3 regions of the Paenibacillus sp. SER-28 genome follow, and region 3 is predicted to be linked to each of the others. Evidence: predicted binding sites of a transcription regulator. Region 3 holds the regulator's gene; each other region holds the start of a gene.
What was found. Region 3 encodes Rex, which represses fermentation and respiration genes when NADH is low (regulators of the CRP and FNR family bind a similar motif). Its sites were predicted from a motif close to TTGTGAAATATTTCACAA; they were not measured.
Positions count from the first base shown of each region.

Region 1: nirB (nitrite reductase large subunit NirB) is a predicted target of Rex. The motif match lies at 2,746-2,763, and genes of this name have one in related genera.
Region 2: lpdD (prenylated flavin chaperone LpdD) is a predicted target of Rex. The motif match lies at 3,587-3,604, and genes of this name have one in related genera.

Region 1 covers NZ_JBRECM010000003.1:152,816-159,789, reverse strand. Annotated here, with positions in the region: gene ACUYLD_RS10825 (GerAB/ArcD/ProY family transporter) at 1-813, opposite strand, end outside; gene ACUYLD_RS10820 (spore germination protein) at 838-2,526, opposite strand; gene nirB (nitrite reductase large subunit NirB) at 2,870-5,299, shown strand; gene nirD (nitrite reductase small subunit NirD) at 5,339-5,668, shown strand; gene ACUYLD_RS10805 (exosporium glycoprotein BclB-related protein) at 5,741-6,974, opposite strand, start outside.
Region 2 covers NZ_JBRECM010000006.1:162,933-169,906, forward strand. Annotated here, with positions in the region: gene ACUYLD_RS16325 (S8 family serine peptidase) at 1-3,451, shown strand, start outside; gene lpdD (prenylated flavin chaperone LpdD) at 3,632-3,982, shown strand; gene ACUYLD_RS16335 (hypothetical protein) at 3,991-4,578, opposite strand; gene ACUYLD_RS16340 (DUF4190 domain-containing protein) at 4,802-5,173, shown strand; gene ACUYLD_RS16345 (hypothetical protein) at 5,267-5,506, shown strand; gene ACUYLD_RS16350 (DUF1540 domain-containing protein) at 5,954-6,106, opposite strand; gene fabV (enoyl-ACP reductase FabV) at 6,402-6,974, opposite strand, start outside.
Region 3 covers NZ_JBRECM010000002.1:467,274-474,247, forward strand. Annotated here, with positions in the region: gene panC (pantoate--beta-alanine ligase) at 1-683, shown strand, start outside; gene panD (aspartate 1-decarboxylase) at 676-1,059, shown strand; gene ACUYLD_RS07585 (tetratricopeptide repeat protein) at 1,142-1,774, shown strand; gene dinG (ATP-dependent DNA helicase DinG) at 1,930-4,797, shown strand; gene ACUYLD_RS07595 (redox-sensing transcriptional repressor Rex) at 4,842-5,495, shown strand; gene ACUYLD_RS07600 (amidohydrolase) at 5,482-6,783, shown strand; gene ACUYLD_RS07605 (cell wall elongation regulator TseB-like domain-containing protein) at 6,821-6,974, shown strand, end outside.

The DNA of each region.
Region 1 (6,974 bases), on a different contig from region 3:
AAGCCGTTCAAAAAGAAATCCGGGGATTTCAAAACTGCGCATCAAATTGATGGTAGGCCAAGTACTTGTCACAGTGGAATCTACCGATAGCCCGCCGATCACCATAACTACGGTCAAAAAGTACAAAATTAAAGGGATACTGATCCCCACTACCATGGCCTTAAATGCTTTCTCAGGGTGCTGCATAAAAGCGACCAGTGTCATGACGACTTCACATCCACTGAAAACAAGGATAGTTGATTTCAGCCCCTTGATGACAGGTAAAATCCCCTCACTCAGTACAGGGCGAAGATGATCAATCTCAAAAATCCTTAAGCTAAAGAGAAAACAGAAAAGCAGAAAGAAGAGGCTGATAGGAAGTACAATCTGGTACAGTCGCGCGATAGGATTAATGCCTCCAAAAACCAAATAACTCCCTACCCAGATAAATGGAATCACAATCGCCCAGATGGGTGTGCCTTCGAGTAGAAAAAAAATCGTAACTTCAGCTAACACACGGATTTCAAAGCCGGCGATGATTATAAAGTATATAATTAATAGCACGCTTAAGAATCCTCCCGGAATAGTGCCTACAATTCTTCTGGAGTATTGATATATGGTGTTTTCAGGAAACTGTTGACTTAATTTCACCATGAGCCAGACGACGAATATGACAATACATCCACCGAGAAGGACAGAAAGCCATGCATCAGGAGTCTGTACCTTTTCAGTTACACCTCTCGGCAGTGTCAAAATCCCTGCGCCCAATACGGTGTTGGTCAGAAATACAGCCGCCTGCTTAGTTGTAATCTTGTCATCAGAGCGTCTAAACACCATAGCTCCTCCTTCGTCTTGGCGTCATGGTCTACGCTTGCGTTGCTGCGTTTTCATCATAACAGGTCTTCGTTTCATCAGAGATATAGGAGCCCGGATGTACACATCCTTCCAATCGCTTGGTCGCATGGGGGAAAAGGGAGTTACATACGGTACACCAAAGCTTTTCAACTTCGTCAGATGGATACAAATTAACAGAAAGAACAATATGGTTCCGAGCATACCCAGGATTGCCGCAAAGAACATGCCGACGAAACGCAAAAGACGCAAGGTAATGCCCGCACTGTATGTCGGTATCGAAAACGAAGAAATGGCAGTAACCGCAACCACAATCACCAGGAAGGGGCTAACAATACCCGCATTGACAGCAGCGTCGCCGATAACCAAGCCTCCCACAATGCCCATCGCAGGACCAATGGGTTTGGGCAAGCGAATGCCGGCTTCCCGCAGGATTTCGATCGAAATTTCCAGAATCATAACTTCAATGACGGATGGAAAAGGGACGCCTTGACGAGTCTGAATGATGCTAATGACCAGCTTGGTCGGAATCAAACCGGGATGAAACGATATAAAAGAGATATACAAAGCAGGACCCATCAGCGCTATGAAAGCTCCAAAAAATCGCAGAAGACGTAAAAGTGAACCTGGAATCCAGCGCTCATAATAGTCTTCAGGTGATTGAAGCAGCATACTGAAGGTCACCGGAACAATAAGTGCAAAGGGAGTCCCATCCAGCAAAATAGCTATTCTTCCTTCCAACAAAGCATTAATGACACGGTCGGGACGCTCTGTGTTGTGAGCCTGCTGGAACGGACTTAAATAATTGTCTTCAATAAGTTGTTCCACATAACCGGATTCAGCCAAAAAATCCATATCTATCTTTGAAATTCTGCGGGTTACTTCTTCGAGGAGATCTGGATTCACAATATCCTTTATATACGCGACAACCAGGTCTTTTTTGATTCGGCTTCCCACTTGAAATTTTTTCATTTCCAGACTTTTGTTTAAGCCTTGGCGTCGAAGCATCGAAGTATTTTCACTTAATACCTCCGTAAAACCAATGCGGGGACCCCGAAGTAATGCTTCAGAGGTTGGTTCATTGACGGAGCGAATGGCGCCATTGGGCGAGCCCACCAGCAGTGCTCCCTTCATTCCTTCAATTAATAAAGCAGTATGGCCTAAAAGTATAGACTCCTGCAGGTCCTCCATATCAGCAACTTCACTAATTTGCGTAAGTGGCATCAAGTTTTCTTTTATAAAGGAGTTACTTATACTTTCCTGCTGTTCCTGTGGGCGCTGTGGGTCTTGCTGGCCCTCGAACATCAAGACCTCCAATACCTGCTTGCTCATAAGCTTTTCATCCTGCATACCTTCTATGAAGACTAACACGGACCGAGCATGATATTTCTTTACTACAAACTCACGAAAATGCACATCACTATTTTCGCCTATAGCCTCTCGGATCGACTTTAAGTCGGAATCATAATTCCCTGTAATTTTGGAGCTTGGTTCATGCTGTTGATCAGCATCGCCTTCGTTATGTTCGTCGGAAAGCGGACGATCAGAAGAATGTTTGGATTTTGCCCCCTTACTGCCGACAAACGAATAAATCGATGTGTTTATATAATAAATTCCTAAAGGAATAACCAACGCGAGGCCTGCTTGAAAGAGTGTACTCCAGCTTGGAATATAAGAAATAATTTTAGACCACATGATGATCACCTCCATACGATTCAATTCATGTTTCCTTAAGATACAAGTTGTTCCTAAAGTATTCCTTATAAAGGTTGTAATTACACATGAAATGGAAAGATTCGTTCGATGAATTGGGCAAGTGATGTATTTAATATTGTGAAATTTGATTTCGGGCTCTTACCTTTATCCCTTGAAATAGAATAGGGAAATCCCTAAACATTCTTAATTTGAACTATATTGTGACTGTAATCACATATAGCTCTGTCTGCTGTATTAGAATAGAAGCATAAGCAATATTCATAGGAACGTAGGAGATGTCGTCGGATAGGGAGTATCGTCGAATGAATGGAGGAACCGGTATATGATAAACAGTAAACAGAAACTTGTGGTTATAGGGAACGGGATGGCTGGTATCAATACGGTCGAACAAATTTTAAAATTAACAGATAAGTATGAAATTACGGTCCTGGGAAATGAGCCGCATCCGAACTATAACAGGATCATGCTCTCTTATGTGTTGGAAGGCAGTAAAACGATTGATGATATCATACTGAACGATTTGCAATGGTATGCGGATCAAGGGATTACTTTGTATACAGGAAAAATGGTGAAAAGCATCGACGGTGAGAACAAGAAGATTCACACCGAAGACGGACTGGAAATTGATTACGATGTAGCTTTGGTAGCTACTGGCTCACAATCATTTATTCTACCTATTCCGGGTAAAGAATTACCGGGTGTCATCGGTTTCCGAGATATCGCCGATTGCTCGGCAATGCTTGAGGCAGCGAAGACCTTTAAAAAGGCAGCTGTCATTGGTGGAGGTCTGTTAGGGCTGGAAGCAGCTAAAGGCTTGGTCAACCTGGGAATGGATGTTACGGTCGTTCATTTAATGGAGGATTTGATGGAACGCCAGCTGGACCGGGAAGCCTCTGCGATGCTGAAAGCAGAACTAGAACGCCAGGGAATCAAGTTTGCTATGCAAATGCAAACTGCGGAGGTGTACGGTCAAGATCGGGTACAAGGGCTGCGGTTTTCAGACGGAAGCGAGCTAGAAGCGGATTTGGTCGTTATGGCCGTCGGGATCAAGCCTAATATTCAGGTGGCTGTGCAAAGTGGTATGGAAACGAACCGTGGTATCGTAGTCGATGATTTGATGAGAACCTCCGTACCGGATGTATACGCCGTAGGGGAATGTGTTGAACATCGCGGAATCTGTTATGGTCTGGTAGCTCCGCTGTTTGAGCAGGGAAGTGTCATTGCCAAACATTTGGCAGGTGTGGATACTGAAGGTTATATGGGATCGGTAGTTTCCACCAAGCTCAAAATTTCAGGGGTGGACGTTTTCTCAGCTGGCGAATTCATAACCCAGCCTGAACATACGGTGATTGTTGCAAAGGATGAGTGGAAGCGCACATACAAAAAAGTGCTGCTTCGTGAAAATAAGATTGTTGGAACTGTACTGTTTGGCGATGTGAGTGAATCTGCTAGTCTTCAAAAATATGTGCGTCAGCAAACGCAGATGACAGATGAGATATATGGACAGATCATGGGTACTGGATGTAGCAATCACGGGGCGAAAACATTATCCGCTGAAACGATGGCGGATGATGAAATTGTCTGCGGCTGTAACGGTGTGACTAAAAAGGCGATTGTGGATGCAATTAATGATAATGGACTGACCACAGTCGATGAAATTAAGGCATGCACCGGAGCAACGCGTTCCTGTGGAGGATGTAAGCCTGTCGTTGAGCAAATTTTACAATATGTTCTTGGAGACAGCTTCAAGACGTCAGCCAAGCAAGGAATATGTGGTTGCACATCATTGAGTCGGGACGAGATTGTGGAAGCGATCAAAACCAAAGGGCTGACAACAACGCGTGAAGTTATGAATGTACTGGGTTGGCATAATGATGAAGGATGCTCCAAATGCCGCCCGGCGCTGAATTACTATTTGGGAATGATTAACCCGGATACCTATGAAAATGAGGGAGATTCCCGTTTTGTAAATGAGCGATTGCACGCAAACATTCAAAAGGATGGAACGTTTACAGTTGTTCCTAGAATGTACGGCGGTGTAACGACTCCAGAAGATTTGAAGAAGATAGCAGATGTTTCTCTTAAATACAACGTTAAGGTCGTTAAAGTAACAGGAGGACAGCGGTTGGATTTGATCGGTGTCCGTAAAGAGGATCTGCCTAAAGTATGGGAAGAACTCGATATGCCGTCGGGATATGCGTACGCGAAGTCGCTTCGTACAGTTAAAACCTGTGTTGGATCGCAATTTTGCCGGTTTGGTACACAGGACTCGATGGGAATGGGAGAAGTGCTGGAACGGAAATTCGAACGATTGGATTTCCCAGCAAAATTCAAATTAGCGGTTAATGGGTGTCCACGCAACTGTGCGGAATCATGTACCAAAGATATCGGGATCGTAGGCAACGATGGGGGCTGGGAGATCTTTATCGGTGGTAATGGCGGTATTAAAGCACGGTTGGCTGATTCACTCTGTAAAGTGAAAACCGATGCCGAGTTGATTGATATTGTAGGTAGCGTAATGCAACTCTACCGGGAAACAGGACAATACCTGGAGCGCACGTCGGAGTGGGTGGAACGGATCGGTCTGGAAGAGATTCAGAAGGCTGTCGTTCAGGATACAGATCATCGACAAGCTTTAGTAGAACGCATCGAATTTGCACTACAACAGGTGGAAGACCCGTGGAAAAAGATCATCAATGATGAGGATACTCGCAAAAATCTATTTGAGGTTGTCACTCCGTCTATTGTGTAATTGTATCTAAAATGCCTGAGGAAGGGAGCGATCAAGCAAATGATCAAAAATGCCGAATGGCTTGTTGTCGGTCACAGTAAGGATTTTCCGATCAGAATAGGGCGTACCATCCATATCAAAGGTGCTGAAATTGCTGTTTTCCGCACTTCGGAGAATGAGCTTTATGCCGTTGAAAATATCAATCCTCATCCCAAAAGAGGTCCTCTTACAGAGGCGATAGTATCTGGTCATTATATTTATGATCCTTTATATGACTGGAAAATTGATCTGCAGACAGGCATCGTTCAAGAGCCTGATCATGGACAAGTTAAAACATTCGCCGTTTGTGAAGAGGGAGAAGAAGTTAAAGTATCACTCGAAACGGTTTAGTTCGTCTGATGGAATACAAATAAAAAAGGGCTTGACAGGAACAATCCTGTTGGGCCCTTTTTTCGTCTTGGATCAGGTAATGGTAACGCCTGCACTTGCATAACCTACGATAGTGTTTACGAGGGAAAGTCCCGTAGCTGTTGCAGAGAAGACAAGGAGCAGACGAGTCTGTGCGGTTACCGGTATAGCCAACCCGGTAGTAATACCGCTAGAGATCGTTCCCAAAGCAATAATGCCAGCCAGTGAAGGGGCCAATGTAACGATAGCTCCGGGAACTGCTGTGAAGGTATTATTAGGTGTTGGGGAACTAAACAATTGGGCAGTAATCGTCGCAGTTGAACCCACGAGAGTTAACGCAGCTGTTGTACTGAAGTAACCAGCAATAGATGTAATTACGCCATCCCGTGGTACGGAAAAAGCAAAGTTGATCAGAGGTCCTACAAGTGTACCTGTCAGGTCAATGGCCCCGCCTACAAGGCTAATCCCTGTTGCTGAGCTTCCAAAGCCGATCAAACTGGTGGTTCCTACCACCCCGCCAAGAACGGTTGTCAGGATAGCAGGTCCGCCCGAAGCAAACGGAATGATGGCTCCCGAACCGGTCGCTCCAGTAACACCAGCCGTGCCCGTGGCTCCGGTAGCGCCAACCGCGCCTGGCAGCCCATCAGCTCCGGTCGGCCCTGTGACCCCAGCAGGTCCGACTGCGCCAACCGCGCCCGTAGCGCCCGTGGCGCCTGTCACACCCCCGGCAGGTCCCGCAGCACCCGTAGCGCCGACAGGTCCGGCAGGGCCTTCCGGTCCAGCGGCCCCGATAGGCCCGGCGGCGCCAATAGGTCCAGCTGCTCCAACTGGTCCGGCAGGCCCCACAGGCCCCACAGGCCCCACAGGCCCGGCAGGGCCGACTGGTCCAGCCGCACCGATAGGTCCAGCGGCGCCGATAGGTCCGGGAGCCCCTTGTGGGCCTGGTCCACCTACTGGTCCAGGCACACCGCCGGGTCCCGCAGGTCCAGGAGGTCCTTGTGCACCGGGCTCCCCTGACAAGTATGTTTCACCTAATACGTTGCTAACCGTCTTTCCAGCGATTCTGATCGCGCTGATTAAGCTGTCTTTAAGAGCAGGATCGAGGGATTCTTGTAAAACGATGGACAATAGGGCATCCAGCAATTGTTGCAGTGCAGTACCTACGCCGATCGGAGAGAAGGGTGTAGCTTCTAACGCAACAATAGCAAGCTCCAGCGCTGCCAGTAAGTCTGCCTTAACCCCGCCTCTAAGTCTTAAGCTTTTCGCCAGAGACAACAAACGTCTTAAA
Region 2 (6,974 bases), on a different contig from region 3:
CATTGCCGGTATTAATATCGGTGGACAGGGCAGTGTTTGGAAATGGGGAACTCCGACAAGCGGCCCTAAAAGCGCACATTCGGGTACAAAGGTCATCGCGACTAATCTCGAAGGCCAATATCAGGCCAACTCCAACAGTTATTTTATGGCCCCTCCGATTGATCTGACCGAGAGCTCAAAAGGGGCACTGGTCAGCTTCAAGCATTGGTACGATCTTGAAAACAATTCTGATTTCGGCAAAGTGTACGTAGCAACCACAAACAATCAGAATGCGTTTGAGCAGGTATTATCGTTTACCGGCACCAGCAACGGCTGGAAAACACAATATCTTGATTTGCGGGCATTCGCGGGTCAAAAGGTATACCTCCTGTTCAACTTTACGAGTGACAATACGGTTGTGAAAGATGGCTGGTATATTGACGATCTGTCGATTCAGGAGCCAGACACCGTTGCACCTGCTGCACCGAGTAATTTGACTGCTGAAGCAGATACTGTGGGCAACGTCACACTGGCCTGGAATGCTTCCTCCGATGATGATGTAAAGCAGTACAAGGTGTATCGTTCTACCCAATCAGGCAAAAATTATACTTCTATCGGTACAACCTCAGCACTGACACTCACAGATACCATCACGGTCGGTGGAGCGACCTATCATTATGCAGTGGCGGCTGAGGATTATAGTGGCAATGAAGGAATCAAGTCGAATGAGGCTTCTCTGAGAGTAGACGTGCCAGATACGCTGTATAGCGATCATTTTGAAGGCAGCTCGGATAATGGCTGGACTCATTCCGGTACCAAGGATGAATGGGAACGCGGCATTCCCAAGGAAGTAGGACCAGAGAGCGCACTGTCCAGACCCAATGTGTGGGCAACCGATCTTGATAGCAATTATGAGAACGGAGCTGAATTTTCGCTGGTTTCTCCAAAAATTAATTTGCAGGCTGTACGCAACGCAACACTGACCTTCAATCACTGGTTTGAAATTGAAGCCGGCTATGATTACGGTTATGTGGAAGTGTCCAAAAACAATGGCGACACGTGGAGCGAGCTGGGCAAGTTCTCTCACAACACGAACGGGAAAAAGTGGACTCCAGTTTATTACAATCTGGATAGCTACACCGGCAATGAGATTCAAATTCGCTTCCGTTTGAAATCGGATAACAGTGTGAACAAGAACGGCTGGTACATTGACGATTTCCGTGTGCTGGGTATTCCAGCTGCGACAGTGACCAAGGACATCGTACCTGAGTCGAATATCAAGCTGGAAAAAGCGGAAGAACAATTCCCGCTGTACAAAATTACAAGCACTGAAAAGAGTGAATTCCAGGAGAAAGTGAAGCCGGTAGAAACAACGGTGGATAGTGGACGTGTCGGGCTCGACAGTCTTCCAGCCAGCGCTACGGTTACGGTATTGGAAACCGGACGTTCGGTGAAAACGGATCCGACTACAGGCAAATACAGCTTCACTCATGTAGCGGGCGACTATACGCTGAAGGCTGAAGCCTATGGTTATGTGCCTCAAACGAAAGCAGTCACGATTGAGAATAACAAAGTCATCAGAGCAAACTTTAGTCTTCAGGCCGTACCTCACGGTACGATTCACGGGGTCATTACCGACAAGCAATCCGGTGAACCGATCCAAAAAGCGAAAGTGTTGGTGCTGGAGGATGCACGTATTGCTCCGGTAGAGACGAATGAGGCTGGAGAATTTACGCTGGACGTGCTGGAAGGAACATACACATTGTCCATTTCAGCTGAGAATTATTATAGCGACAGTGTATCCGTTACTGCTCCTGCGAACGGTAGTGTGGAAGCGAATGTCACGTTGAAACCTTTCATCGGGTTCCAGGGAGGCATTGCCTACGATGACGGGACAGGAGAAAATGCTAGAGCCTTTAACGCGGCAGGCAATTCATGGGCAGTCAGAATGACGCCTGAGTCGGAAGTGGCTCAAGTGACAGGAGCATCGCTTTTGTTCTGGAACTCTGCCTTCCCGAATCCGGGAGGAACGGCATTCCAATATTCTATCTATGACGCCTCCGGTGCGGCAGGAGCACCTGGACGATTATTAGCTGGTCCATTCGACGGGACTGCCGTAAGGGATGAGACACAATGGACGACGGTGCAGCTCCCAGAGCCGGTGACGGTTCAAGGTGACTTCTACATCGTATATACACAGTCTGCTGTAGGCACACAGTCGCCGGGTCTTGCTACAGATGAAAGCAGTCCCAATGCGCTTCGAAGTTGGCAAGGTGTAAGCGGCACATGGAGCCAATCACCTGAGGAGGAGGGGAACTACATGATCCGGGCTATCGTCAGATATCCGGTGAATGCTCCAACGATTACGACTCCTACGAAGGCTACCTATACGCAGGAAGAGACGATTACCGTAACAGGAACTTCTCCGGCAGAAGGAGCCGATATTCAGCTCTTTAACGGTAAGGAGCTGGCTGGCACAACGAAGGTGAAGGATCGCCAGTTCAGTTTGTCGGTTGATCTTCAACCAGGTGCTAATCCGCTAAGTGTTCAAGCAGCGGTATACGGAAAAATAACGGATCGTTCCGAACCGGTGGTCGTGACACTTGACCAGACTAAACCGGGTCTGATCCTGACTTCGCCAGATGAAGGAGCCCGTACGAATGCGGGTGTCGTGAGCGTCACCGGTACGGTGTATGACGAATTCCTCACCGATTTGACGATTAACGGCGAGCCAGCCGAATTTGGAAGTGACGGCACCTTTAACAAGCGATTGCTTATCAACGAAGGTGAAAATCAAATTACGGTGACGGCCAAGGATCTTGCCGAAAACGAAACAACCGTTACGCGCTCGGTGTATGTCGATACAGCTCTGCCGAAGCTTGAAAACATTAACCCTGCTGAGGATGTGCGTATTACTCCAGGGCAGTCGGTACGGGTATCCTTTGACAGTGCATCCGGTTTGGAGGCGTCCTTCCATGTGGAGCTGCCTTTCAACCTGTCCACTTTGGGCCGCAACGATATTCCGTTAAATGAGACTTCGTCAGGCCACTATGAAGGTACTTATTTCACTTCATCTTCTCTGAACCTGGAAGGCGGAGTCATCGTGATCCGGGTAAGGGATGCAGCGGGAAATGAAGTGGAGACGGAGGCGCCGGGAAGATTGTATGTAACCAATGGTGGAGGACAGAACCCTGATCCGAATCCACCTACATCCAATGAAAAGCCAGTAGCCATTATTCAGGCTAATGAATCAGCTAAGAAGAACAAAAATGTACAATTTAACGCCAAAGCTTCCCGTGATGTAGACGGTGAAATCGTCAGCTACAGCTGGAATTTTGGCGATGGCGATACGGCGGTCGGTTCCAAGGTGAAGCATAAATTCACCACAGCTGGAACGTATACCGTGGAGCTAACGGTGACGGATAATGACGGCGCAAGCGGTAAGACTGTGCATACGATCACGATCCGTTAACAGCCAGTAGGAAAGGAAATGCTTCTTTTAGAATAGCAATGAAGGCCCACAGCAAGCCATGGTATACAGAGGCTGCTGTGGGCCATTTTTAATTGTCGAGCCGTTCAGGAAGCGATACAATGAATAATGCTCATAAAGTGAACTGTTTCACAATAATATTTTTTAGCAGGAGAGGATTATATGATTCATTTGCAAAAAGAAAGCGGACGTATCCGTCTTGTGCTGGATGCTTATTTTATGGGGGAAGATATCATTGTACTCATTTCTGGCGGTGATCAGCCCCATTTGGGAACAATTACAGCAGGGGCCAGACTCGAGCCGATTCAAACTGTGCAATTGCAAAATCACAAGGAATTTTATATTACCGAAGAAATTGCAGTTCGCTTGCGAAAAGAGTTTGCGGGCAATTTTGTCATTTGCTGCGGGGCACATTTGGATCATGCAACCAAGGACGAGATCCGAGTGCTGACAGATATGGCTATACAACTGGGAAAAGAGCTCATTGGAGAACTCAAGCAGGCACGCTTGTAGAGACTTTTTTAAGTGAACTCCCGAAAGAGCAGATTGCGATAGGGATACTTACTAAAGGGATACTTAAAAAGCAAGGCAAAGCCATCGTCCTCAATTTGTACGGATTTCAGCGCAGAGGATGGAATCAAACTACGGATCATGACATGAACTGCACGCTGGTCTTGTCTGTTGATCGCTTTGGCTAAGGCAGAAGCAAAACATGGATTGCGTGCCAATTCGCGATACAGCGGAAAAACGGCTTTTGCGATGGCGCGATGAACTCTCGGCTCAAATGTAAACTGCACAGTCCCCGGTGGAATCGTCGTTCCATTCGTATAATAGAGCATCGGTGGCTGAGCTAAAAAGGAAATAAAGTAGCCGATGCCATTCGTGCCTAAGCCTTGTTTGGCGGCAAATGGCGCTACTGAGCAGAGAAGGGATTTCATCCGATCCAAATTCGCCTGAACGACAGCTCGTGACCATTGGACGGCAAAAGCACGTCGGGTTGCAATAGCTTTGTAAAATGGCAGCATGGCAGTGGATATTATCCTAAGTGTGTTTGCATTTAAACGTTTGTGAGGCGAGCACTTTCTGTGGGATGTTGCACGATATAGCATAGCTCCGACCTCCTTGGCAGGATGCTCTCATGGAGCACAATTGATCTGTAACAGGTAAAATACTGTATGCCCAGTTACCTCAAAAAGTGCTAATATCGCTATGTTTCTTCTTTTTAACGTTCTAATTAAGAAAATCGAAATAAATACTGTCCTGATTTGTAAGATTGTGGTACCCTAGAACTTATATAATTGCTATTTTTCGTATTGGAGTTGAATTTAACAGATGAGTGATTTGTACAAGGAGCCTCGATCTTCCGATCCTTTTCAGGAGACGAACGATTATAATGCCCCATTTAACCCGCCCCCAGTAGTTCCACCTACCAATAGTAAAGCTGTTGCCTCGATGGTGCTCGGGATTTTATCTGTTGTCATTCCCTATATTGGGTTGATTATCGGAATTGTGGGTATTATTTTATCCAGTCTTTCCCTGAAGGAAATTAACCGTCATGGCGAGCAAGGCAGAGGTATGGCCATTGCTGGACTGGTATGTAGTATTATCGGTACACTGATTTATACACTGATTATCATTTTTATAGTTATTGTTTTTATTGTAGCGGCCTCCAGTGGCGATCCGGATATTTTTTCAGACATTTAATGAATTGAAGAATGCTTGAGTCAGACAAACCATTCACGATTTGACTATTGGATGCTATGATAAAAGGAGTCCAATGAAGGAGAGTGAAGCCGTATGGCACGTACTCAAACACAAAAAGCGCTAAGCAAGGCAAAACGCGCTGGAATCTATTGCGCGGCACAGAGCCGCAAAACGAATGACCATTATGGCGAGATTTCACAGCACATACGAATGAAGCCGACCAAGCAAGAACAATTACAAAAGGTCAAAAAAAAGAAGCGAATCGTTCAGAGCGACGCTTCTTTTTTTTGTTTTAGAGAGAACAGCAGGGTCCTTTTCGGCGTGACATTATAAAGTAAGCCTGCAACCTTACGTAAAAAGCTGATTCAACAAAAAAATGAAAAAAGGAGGGCTAACAAATGAGCGCATGGTCAGATCAAACTGAACACGAGCAATCAGATACTTGCGCAAAATGTATCCAATCACAAAATCTTGCTGAAGCGTGAAAAAACACAACGGAGCGGAACGTTCAGCTATACGGTGAAGCAGGTTGAATTGACACCCGTAACAACCCGCAACGTATTATAAGGACCTGGAAATGACTATTCCTTTGGAGGCTACTCCATGAATGGAGCTTAGCAACCAAACGTTGAGCAGAGAAATGATTGTGTGAATCGAATAGCGCTTTACTGTACCGAAAAAGGACTTGATAATAATTATCATTCTTGTTAGAATATCATAAGAAAGAAGGAACCCGGGCATGGGCTCCTTCATTATAAAGCTAGGCTTGAAATCAAAGATTTACTTGGCTTCGAAGGTTTTGCAGTCTGTTTCTTCGGATTTGTGAGTGTCTTCAGGTCTGTTGCTTACGATGTAAATGGAGCTAGCGCTACATTTATTGTCTTGGGCCCAGTACGTACATGAATTGACTTCACACAGAACGTCTTTTGCCATGTTGTACACCTCCTTATATGGATGTGATGGGCTGAGCAAATAGTATCACGGTCAGTCAAGGTAGGACTTGTCCAACTGTGTTTACCCTCTTGTTAGGAAGAGGGATTTTGCTATGCCTACCTGTACAATATCAAATGAAATTTAAAATTGCAATGTTAGCATCATTTGCAGTTCAAAGCGGACATAAGTGTCCCTTTTAATTAAAAACAAAAGCTGTCCTCCATGCAGAACGAAATGTTTCTCTGCTGGAGAACAGCTTTTTTTGTTTTTCAACATAATGACAATATTAAAAGACTTAGCGCACGTTAGGAATATTTACGATGGGATCAATGTCAGCATCATAGTCTACATCCTCGAACTCAAAGCCAAACAGTTGGAAAAATTCGCGACGATATCCTTCAAGATCGGACAATTCGTAGATATTGTTGGTCGTCAGCGCCTCCCATATTTTTGCAACTTCTGCCTGCACGTCTTCACGTAGTTCCCAATCATCAATACGAATACGTCCTTCTTCATCTACAGGAGTTTCTGGTGCGTACAGACGCTCAGCAAACAGGCGGTAGCTCTGTTCTACGCACCCTTCATGCAGCTCTTTTTCCTTCATTACCTTATATAAAGCAGAAATATACAGAGGAACGACAGGGATAGCGGAGCTAGATTGGGTAACGAGTCCTTTGGTGACTGCGACGAAGGCGCGTCCGCCTGTAACTTTCAGCTGATCGTTCAGCTGATGTGCTGTCTCCTCCAGATGATCCTTTGCACTTCCGATACTGCCTTCTCTGTAGATGGCTTGCGTAATATCTGAACCAATATACGAAAAGGAGAAGGTCGTTGCAGTATCAGCCAATACACCGCCTTCACGCAAGGC
Region 3 (6,974 bases):
ATCCTCGCGATGAAGCTCGTGATTTGGAGGTAGCGCGGCGTGAAGGCGTGGATATTGTTTTTTTACCAACTGTAGCAGAAATGTATCCACAACCAACCCAAACCAAAATTCGTGTATCCGCTTTGACAGATCGTTTGTGCGGTGCTTCCCGTCCCGGCCATTTTGATGGTGTGACTACGGTGGTAGCCAAACTTTTTAACATGATAGGTCCTGATTTGGCTTTCTTTGGAATGAAGGATGCGCAGCAGGTTGCTGTGCTCCAGCAGATGGTGACTGATCTCAATATGAACGTGACTATCGTACCTTGTCCCATCGTCAGAGAGGCGGATGGTTTGGCCCTCAGCTCCCGTAATGTGTATTTAAGTGCAGAACAGCGCGAGCAGGCGTTGGTGCTGTCTCAGTCACTGCGTAAGGTGCAAGAAGTGAGCGAAGATATAGTAACAAACACAATTACGATTCGTGAGCTACATCAAATGGTGGAGTCCACCATTACTTCCTCTCCTTTAGCAGACATTGATTACATTGAAATATTAACTTTTCCCGGTCTGGAGCCCCTTCTTCCCGAGCAGCGGCTATGTGATGTTCAGGAAGACGTCATCGTAGCGCTGGCTGTGAAATTTGGCAATACCAGACTGATTGACAATATAAGAATACAGAAGGCGGAGGTGCTTTCCCATGTTTAGAACCATGATGAAATCCAAAATTCACCGCGCTACGGTTACGGAAGCTAACCTGAACTATGTGGGGAGTATCACTATAGATGAAGATCTCATGGAGACATCGGATTTGTTGGAGAATGAAAAGGTTCAAATTGTAAACAATAACAATGGAGCTCGACTGGAAACCTATGTTATCCCCGGACCGCGTGGGAGCGGCGTAATCTGTCTCAATGGTGCGGCAGCCCGTTTGGTGCAGCCTGGTGATACAGTCATTATTATTTCCTATGCTTCCATGTCGAATGAAGAGGCCAAAACATACAAACCAACAGTGGTATTTGTTGATGAACATAATAAACCAGCCCAAACGATGAACAAAGAAGTACACGCGACGATCATGTAATGAATGGGAGTGCGGATGAAACCCGTCTTTTAAGCGAAAAATGTGAGTGTATTAATCCATCTTTCATAAGGGCGGGATGCACATGTTCCAGCATGTATTCGCAGAAATGAACAGCATGTTAGATGATATCGTGAAGCATTACCCATCAGCCCAGGGCTCCCGCAGGCAGGAGCTGCTACAGCACTGGAGTCTGCTGCGGAGAATGAGTGACGGAATTATGGATGAGTGGCTGGCCTTTGAGGAAAAAATGGTTTGCCTGCGTGCGGCCGGGTTTTCCGCGGAGACCGATATGTCTGACACGGAGCTGCCTGAAAAAGAGCTGCCAGCTTTTAATCGGGGGCAAGGGTATTATCGATTACTCATGTACCCTGAGGCGATCCAACAATTTGAGCAGGTACTACAGCATTTTCCGAACAGCTGGCAGAGTCGCATGTATATGGGAATGGCCTATTTTCAACTAGATGATCCAGCAGAGGCTGTATGCCATTTTCAGAAGGTGCTGGACCTGACTGAGCAGGCAGGACTGAAGGCGGTCATCTATAATGCGCTAGGCTGTCTGTTGGCAAAGCAGGCTGACGTAGAGGAGGCGCAAAAATGTTTTGCTCTCGCACATCAGTTCGATCCTGCGTTACCCGAGCCGCTGCACAATATGGAAGCCTGTCTGTCCGGTACCGAAAAGCTTCGATACGACAGCTCCATGATGACCTGGATGTAGTTGTCAGACACCGAGCAAGACGATGCATGCCCACCTCTCAGGCGGCGTGTGCATCGTCTTTTTTGGCTGTCTTAATTTCCAAACAGGCGATCTTCTGCTATGCTAATATACAGAGTTATTATTTTTGTAAGTGTCATAAGAAAGGATTAGCCCGAATGAAATTTGCGGTATTGGATTTTGAAACGACAGGCACCCAGTCCGCGGATGACATCATTCAAGTCGGACTTGCAATTATAGATCATGATAACAGCATTTCCCGTGTTTACAGCTCTTATGTAAACCCTGGCAGATCTATTCCCCCTTTTATCACCGGGTTGACCGGAATTACAGACGATGACGTCAAGGATGCTCCTGCACTTGAAGAAATGATGATGGAGCTCGTGCCTATGCTGGACGATGTTGTACTGGTCGGTCATAATGTGGCGTTTGATTTTAATTTTTTGCAAAACGCTCTGGATCGGTGCGGATATTTGCCGTTTAGCGGAAGAATCTTGGATACAATGGATTTTCTGAAAATTATGTTTCCATCGCTATCTTCGTATCAGTTGGGTTTTGTGTCTTCTGAGTTTGGGCTGGCGCATGATCGCCCTCACCAAGCAGACAGCGACGCGTTGGCTACGGCTGAGGTGTTTTTAAAGTGTCTGGGTGAGCTTCAAGCATTACCTTTGATAACCATACAGCGGCTTAGCGATTTGTTTGCAGAGGAAGACAGTGACCTTGGATGGTTTCTTGATGGGGTGCGTGAAGAGAAAGAGCTTGATCCTATTCAGGATCTGGAGGGGCATCAGTTTTTTCGTCAGCTTGCGCTAAAAGTGGAAGATTGGACGGAGCTAGCTGCTCCGCGTAGAGAAGATGACCCGAATCCACTGTCAGGTGTTTCCTTTGAGGAGTACATGGATGATGTGCGGGACAATTTGCGTTCATCCTTGAGCCAATATGAGGAGCGCGAGGCGCAGATACAGATGATTGAGGGTGTAAATCAGGCACTGAGTGAAGACAAGCATCTGCTGATCGAAGCAGGTACAGGAACAGGGAAGTCCCTCGGCTATTTGCTCCCATCGCTGTATCACAGTGTGAAAAAAGGACAGCGAGTTATGGTAAGTACACATACGATCAACCTGCAGGAGCAATTACGCGAGCGTGACATTCCTATGCTGACCAAGGTGATTCCGTTTCCGTTCCGGGCTGCTATTTTCAAGGGTCGGGGACATTATTTGTGTCTGCGTAAGTTTGAACATAAAATAAACAGAAGAGACTTCGCGACACCGAAGGAAGATTTAATTACAGCTGCTCAGATGATCGTCTGGTTGACGCTAACAGAAACCGGTGATGATGAAGAACTGAATCTGAGCAACCGTGGTGGAGATTTCTGGGAAACGGTGGCGAGTGATTCAGAGTCCTGTCTTGGTCGTTCTTGCCCATGGTTCCGCAAATGCTATTATCATCGTGCACGCCATGAAGCAGGGATAGCGGATGTTGTTATTACGAATCACTCTAAGTTGTTTACAGACGTCAAAGCTAGTCACCAATTGTTGCCGAGCTATGAACATCTGGTGATTGATGAAGCCCATCACCTGGAGGAAGTAGCTGGTAAGCACCTAGGTATGCATATGAAATATTTCACACTCGTGCATACACTGACGCGACTGTTCAAAGACAGCAAGAATGGACAACTGCCTTCACTTCGTCAACAGTTGGCGAAATCGGGGCACGAGAAGTCGACGGATTGGGCCTCAACCATCGATCAGATGTATCCGCTCGTGTTAGAGGTTAAGGAAACTTGGGACCTGCTAAGCGACAAGCTGTTTGGCATGTTGCCAGAACGAAGCGATGCGACACCAGGTGAAACAGGACAGTTTTCTTCCCGTCTCAAACCTTCAGCCAAGCCTGCAAAGTGGGATCAGGCGGGGGCTTTGGAAAATCAGCTATATGTAACGATGAGTGAAATTTTGCGCAAGGGTGACAAGCTGATGCTGGACGTCAAGGAAGAACATGACGATTATGCGGCGGATAGCCTTATTACAGATATCACGGGTCTGCTCAAGGATCTGGCGGGGATTCGAGAAAATTTGCGCTTTTTTATGCGACTCGATGATGAAACAACCGTATACTGGCTCGAAGCGAGTGGGCAATTCCGCAGTAAATCATTACAATTTTATGCGGTGCCCGTCGATGTGAGCCGCCAGTTGAAAGAAATGTTTTTTGACAAAAAAAGAAGCATTATTCTGACGTCTGCTACCTTATCGGTAGATAAGTCGTTTCAGTACATGATCGATCAGCTCGGCTTGCAGGAAGCCGCAGATCAAGAGCGGCTGATGACTTCGCAGCTCCCGTCACCCTTTAATTACAGGGATCAGGTGCTGCTGGTCATTCCACGGGATTTCCCAAGCGTGAAGGGCAGTGTAGGAGATGCACACTTTGTAGATATGCTCGTTAGCTCTCTAGGAGCGACTGCTCAGGCGACGCGGGGGAGAATGCTCGTTCTGTTTACTTCCTATCGGATGCTCCGGCAAGTGTATGAGCCGCTCAAAGAGGCCTTAGCATCCAGCGAAATTACTGTGCTGGGACAAGGTGTGGACAGTGGGAGTCGCAGCAAGCTAACCCGCCGTTTTCAGGAAGCCAAAGCTTCTGTATTGCTGGGAACCAGCAGCTTCTGGGAAGGCGTCGATATTCCGGGGAAGGCTCTGACTTGTCTGGCCATTGTTCGCTTGCCATTTCAACCGCCGAATCACCCGTTGCTGGAGGCAAAAAGCGAGCTGCTCCAGCAGCAGAAGAAGAATCCATTTATGAAGCTGTCTGTACCACAAGCGGTCATTCGCTTCAAACAGGGATTTGGTCGGTTGGTTCGTACAGCGAGCGACCACGGGGTCGTTATCGTTTACGATACGCGTGTGATCGAATCCTATTACGGAAAGCACTTTTTGTACTCGTTACCGGGACCAAAAATGGAGCATATGCCATCGGAGCAAATGGTGCCCCGCATCGCCGAATGGCTCCAATCCGCCCCGGAGACCGAGGCATAACGGACGGACACTAAGTATGTTCGTTACAATTAGGGGGAGCAAGTATGAAATCAGATAAAATTTCAGAGGCTGTCGTACGGAGGTTACCCGTATATTTACGTTATCTGAATGCACTTCACAAACGGGAGGTGGCTACGGTCTCTTCTCAAGAGTTGGGACAGAGGCTAGATTTGAACCCGGCCCAAATCCGTAAAGATCTCGCCTATTTTGGAGATTTTGGTCGGAAGGGTATCGGTTATGATGTTTCTTATCTAATTGAGAAAATACGCCATATCCTGAAAATCGATCAGCAAATTAATGTAGTATTGGTCGGAGCGGGTAATCTGGGGCAAGCCCTTTCGAATTATAACGCTTATTTAAAAGACAATATGAAGATTGTAGCGGTATTTGATGCGTTTCCGGATAAGGTAGGGACCAAGATCAATACATTGGTCGTGCAACCGATGGATGAACTGGAAGCGACTGTGAGAGAAAAAAACATTCGAATCGGGATTATTACCGTACCTGATTTTGAAGCACAGCACGTGGCTGACAGGCTTATTGAGAGCGGAATTGGAGCGATCCTGAACTTTGCACCGACTACTCTCAAGGCACCGGCCAACATTCGGATTCATGCCACAGACTTTACAACTGATTTGCTTAGCCTCGCTTATTATTTGGAGGACGGAAAGGAAGAAACACAATATGACAGTGAATAAATGGATGATTAAAAACGGCTCTTTTGCCGTAAATGGACCAGAAGCTGGGGTAATCCATGGTTTTATGATTGTGGAAGATAGCCGCATTACTTACATTGGCGAGACTTTGCCTTCGGGTGAGGAAGAGACGGAAGCGATCGATGGTAAGGGGCTTTTGTTTTTACCTGGTCTGATTAATACTCATGGTCATGCGGCGATGTCTCTGCTGCGTGGGCATGGAGATGACTTGGCACTTCAAGTATGGCTTCAGGAAAAAATGTGGCCTATGGAAGCCAAGTTTACATCTACGGACGTGTACTGGGGTACGTCGTTGTCTGTGCTGGAAATGCTGAAAGGTGGAACAACGACCTTCCTGGACATGTACGATCATATGGATGAGGTGGCTCGTGTGGCTGAAGAGTCAGGTATTCGTGCAAGTCTGATGCGTGGAGCAATTGGACTATGTTCGGAGGAAGAACAGCGAATCAAGCTGGCTGAGGCCGTGACTTTTGCGCGTAACTGGCATGGTAAAGCAGACGGGCGTATTACAACGATGATGTCACCGCATGCGCCATACACCTGTCCACCTGCGTTTATTGAAAAATTCGTACAAGCTGCGCATGATCTGGATTTGCCGCTGCATACGCACATGTCTGAGACGATCGCCGAAGTGGAGCAAAACGTACGTGACTACGGTTTGCGTCCAGTTGCACACTTGGATAAGCTTGGCTTTTTCTCCCGTCCTTCGCTTGTTGCCCATGGCGTTCATTTGAATGACGAAGAAATAGCTTTACTGGCTGAACGTGGTGTAGCGGTTTCGCACAACCCAGGTAGCAACTTGAAGCTGGCAAGTGGTGTGGCAAGAGTGCCTGAATTGCTGCGTGCAGGGGTTACCGTTTCTCTCGGAACGGATGGTCCTGCCAGTAATAATAACCTGGATATGTTCGAGGAAATGCGTCTGGCAGCACTTATTCACAAGGGTGTATCTGGTGACCCTACGGCAGTTCCTGCGAGTGAAGCGCTGCGTCTGGCAACAGAATACGGTGCAAAGTCAATTGGTTTAAAAGAAGTAGGAGCGTTGGCAGCAGGCAACAAGGCTGACTTTATCGCGCTGGATCTGAATCAGGCACATTTCTTGCCACGTACAGATCTTATTTCCCATGCGGTATACTCAGCAAGCGCCAAAGACGTGGTTCACGTATGGGTAGACGGTCGTCAGGTTGTGAAAAACGGCGAATGCCTGACTATGGACGAGGAACGCATCAAACATGAGGCACAAGCCGCCTTTGAAGGGCTGCTGTCGCGCTAATTCAGGTGTCACATCCCCTTAGAGAGGAAGCACGGGTTTGAAAAATAAGAAAAAGTGGATAGCGGTCGCCATTTTGGCCGTAATACTGATCCTGGTCAGCATTTTCTGGTATTATTCCTATGTTACTCAAGACCAGGTGGCTGAGAAAAATGCCGCTATCATTAAGGCCAAGCAATCAGGTGGTCTGGTTA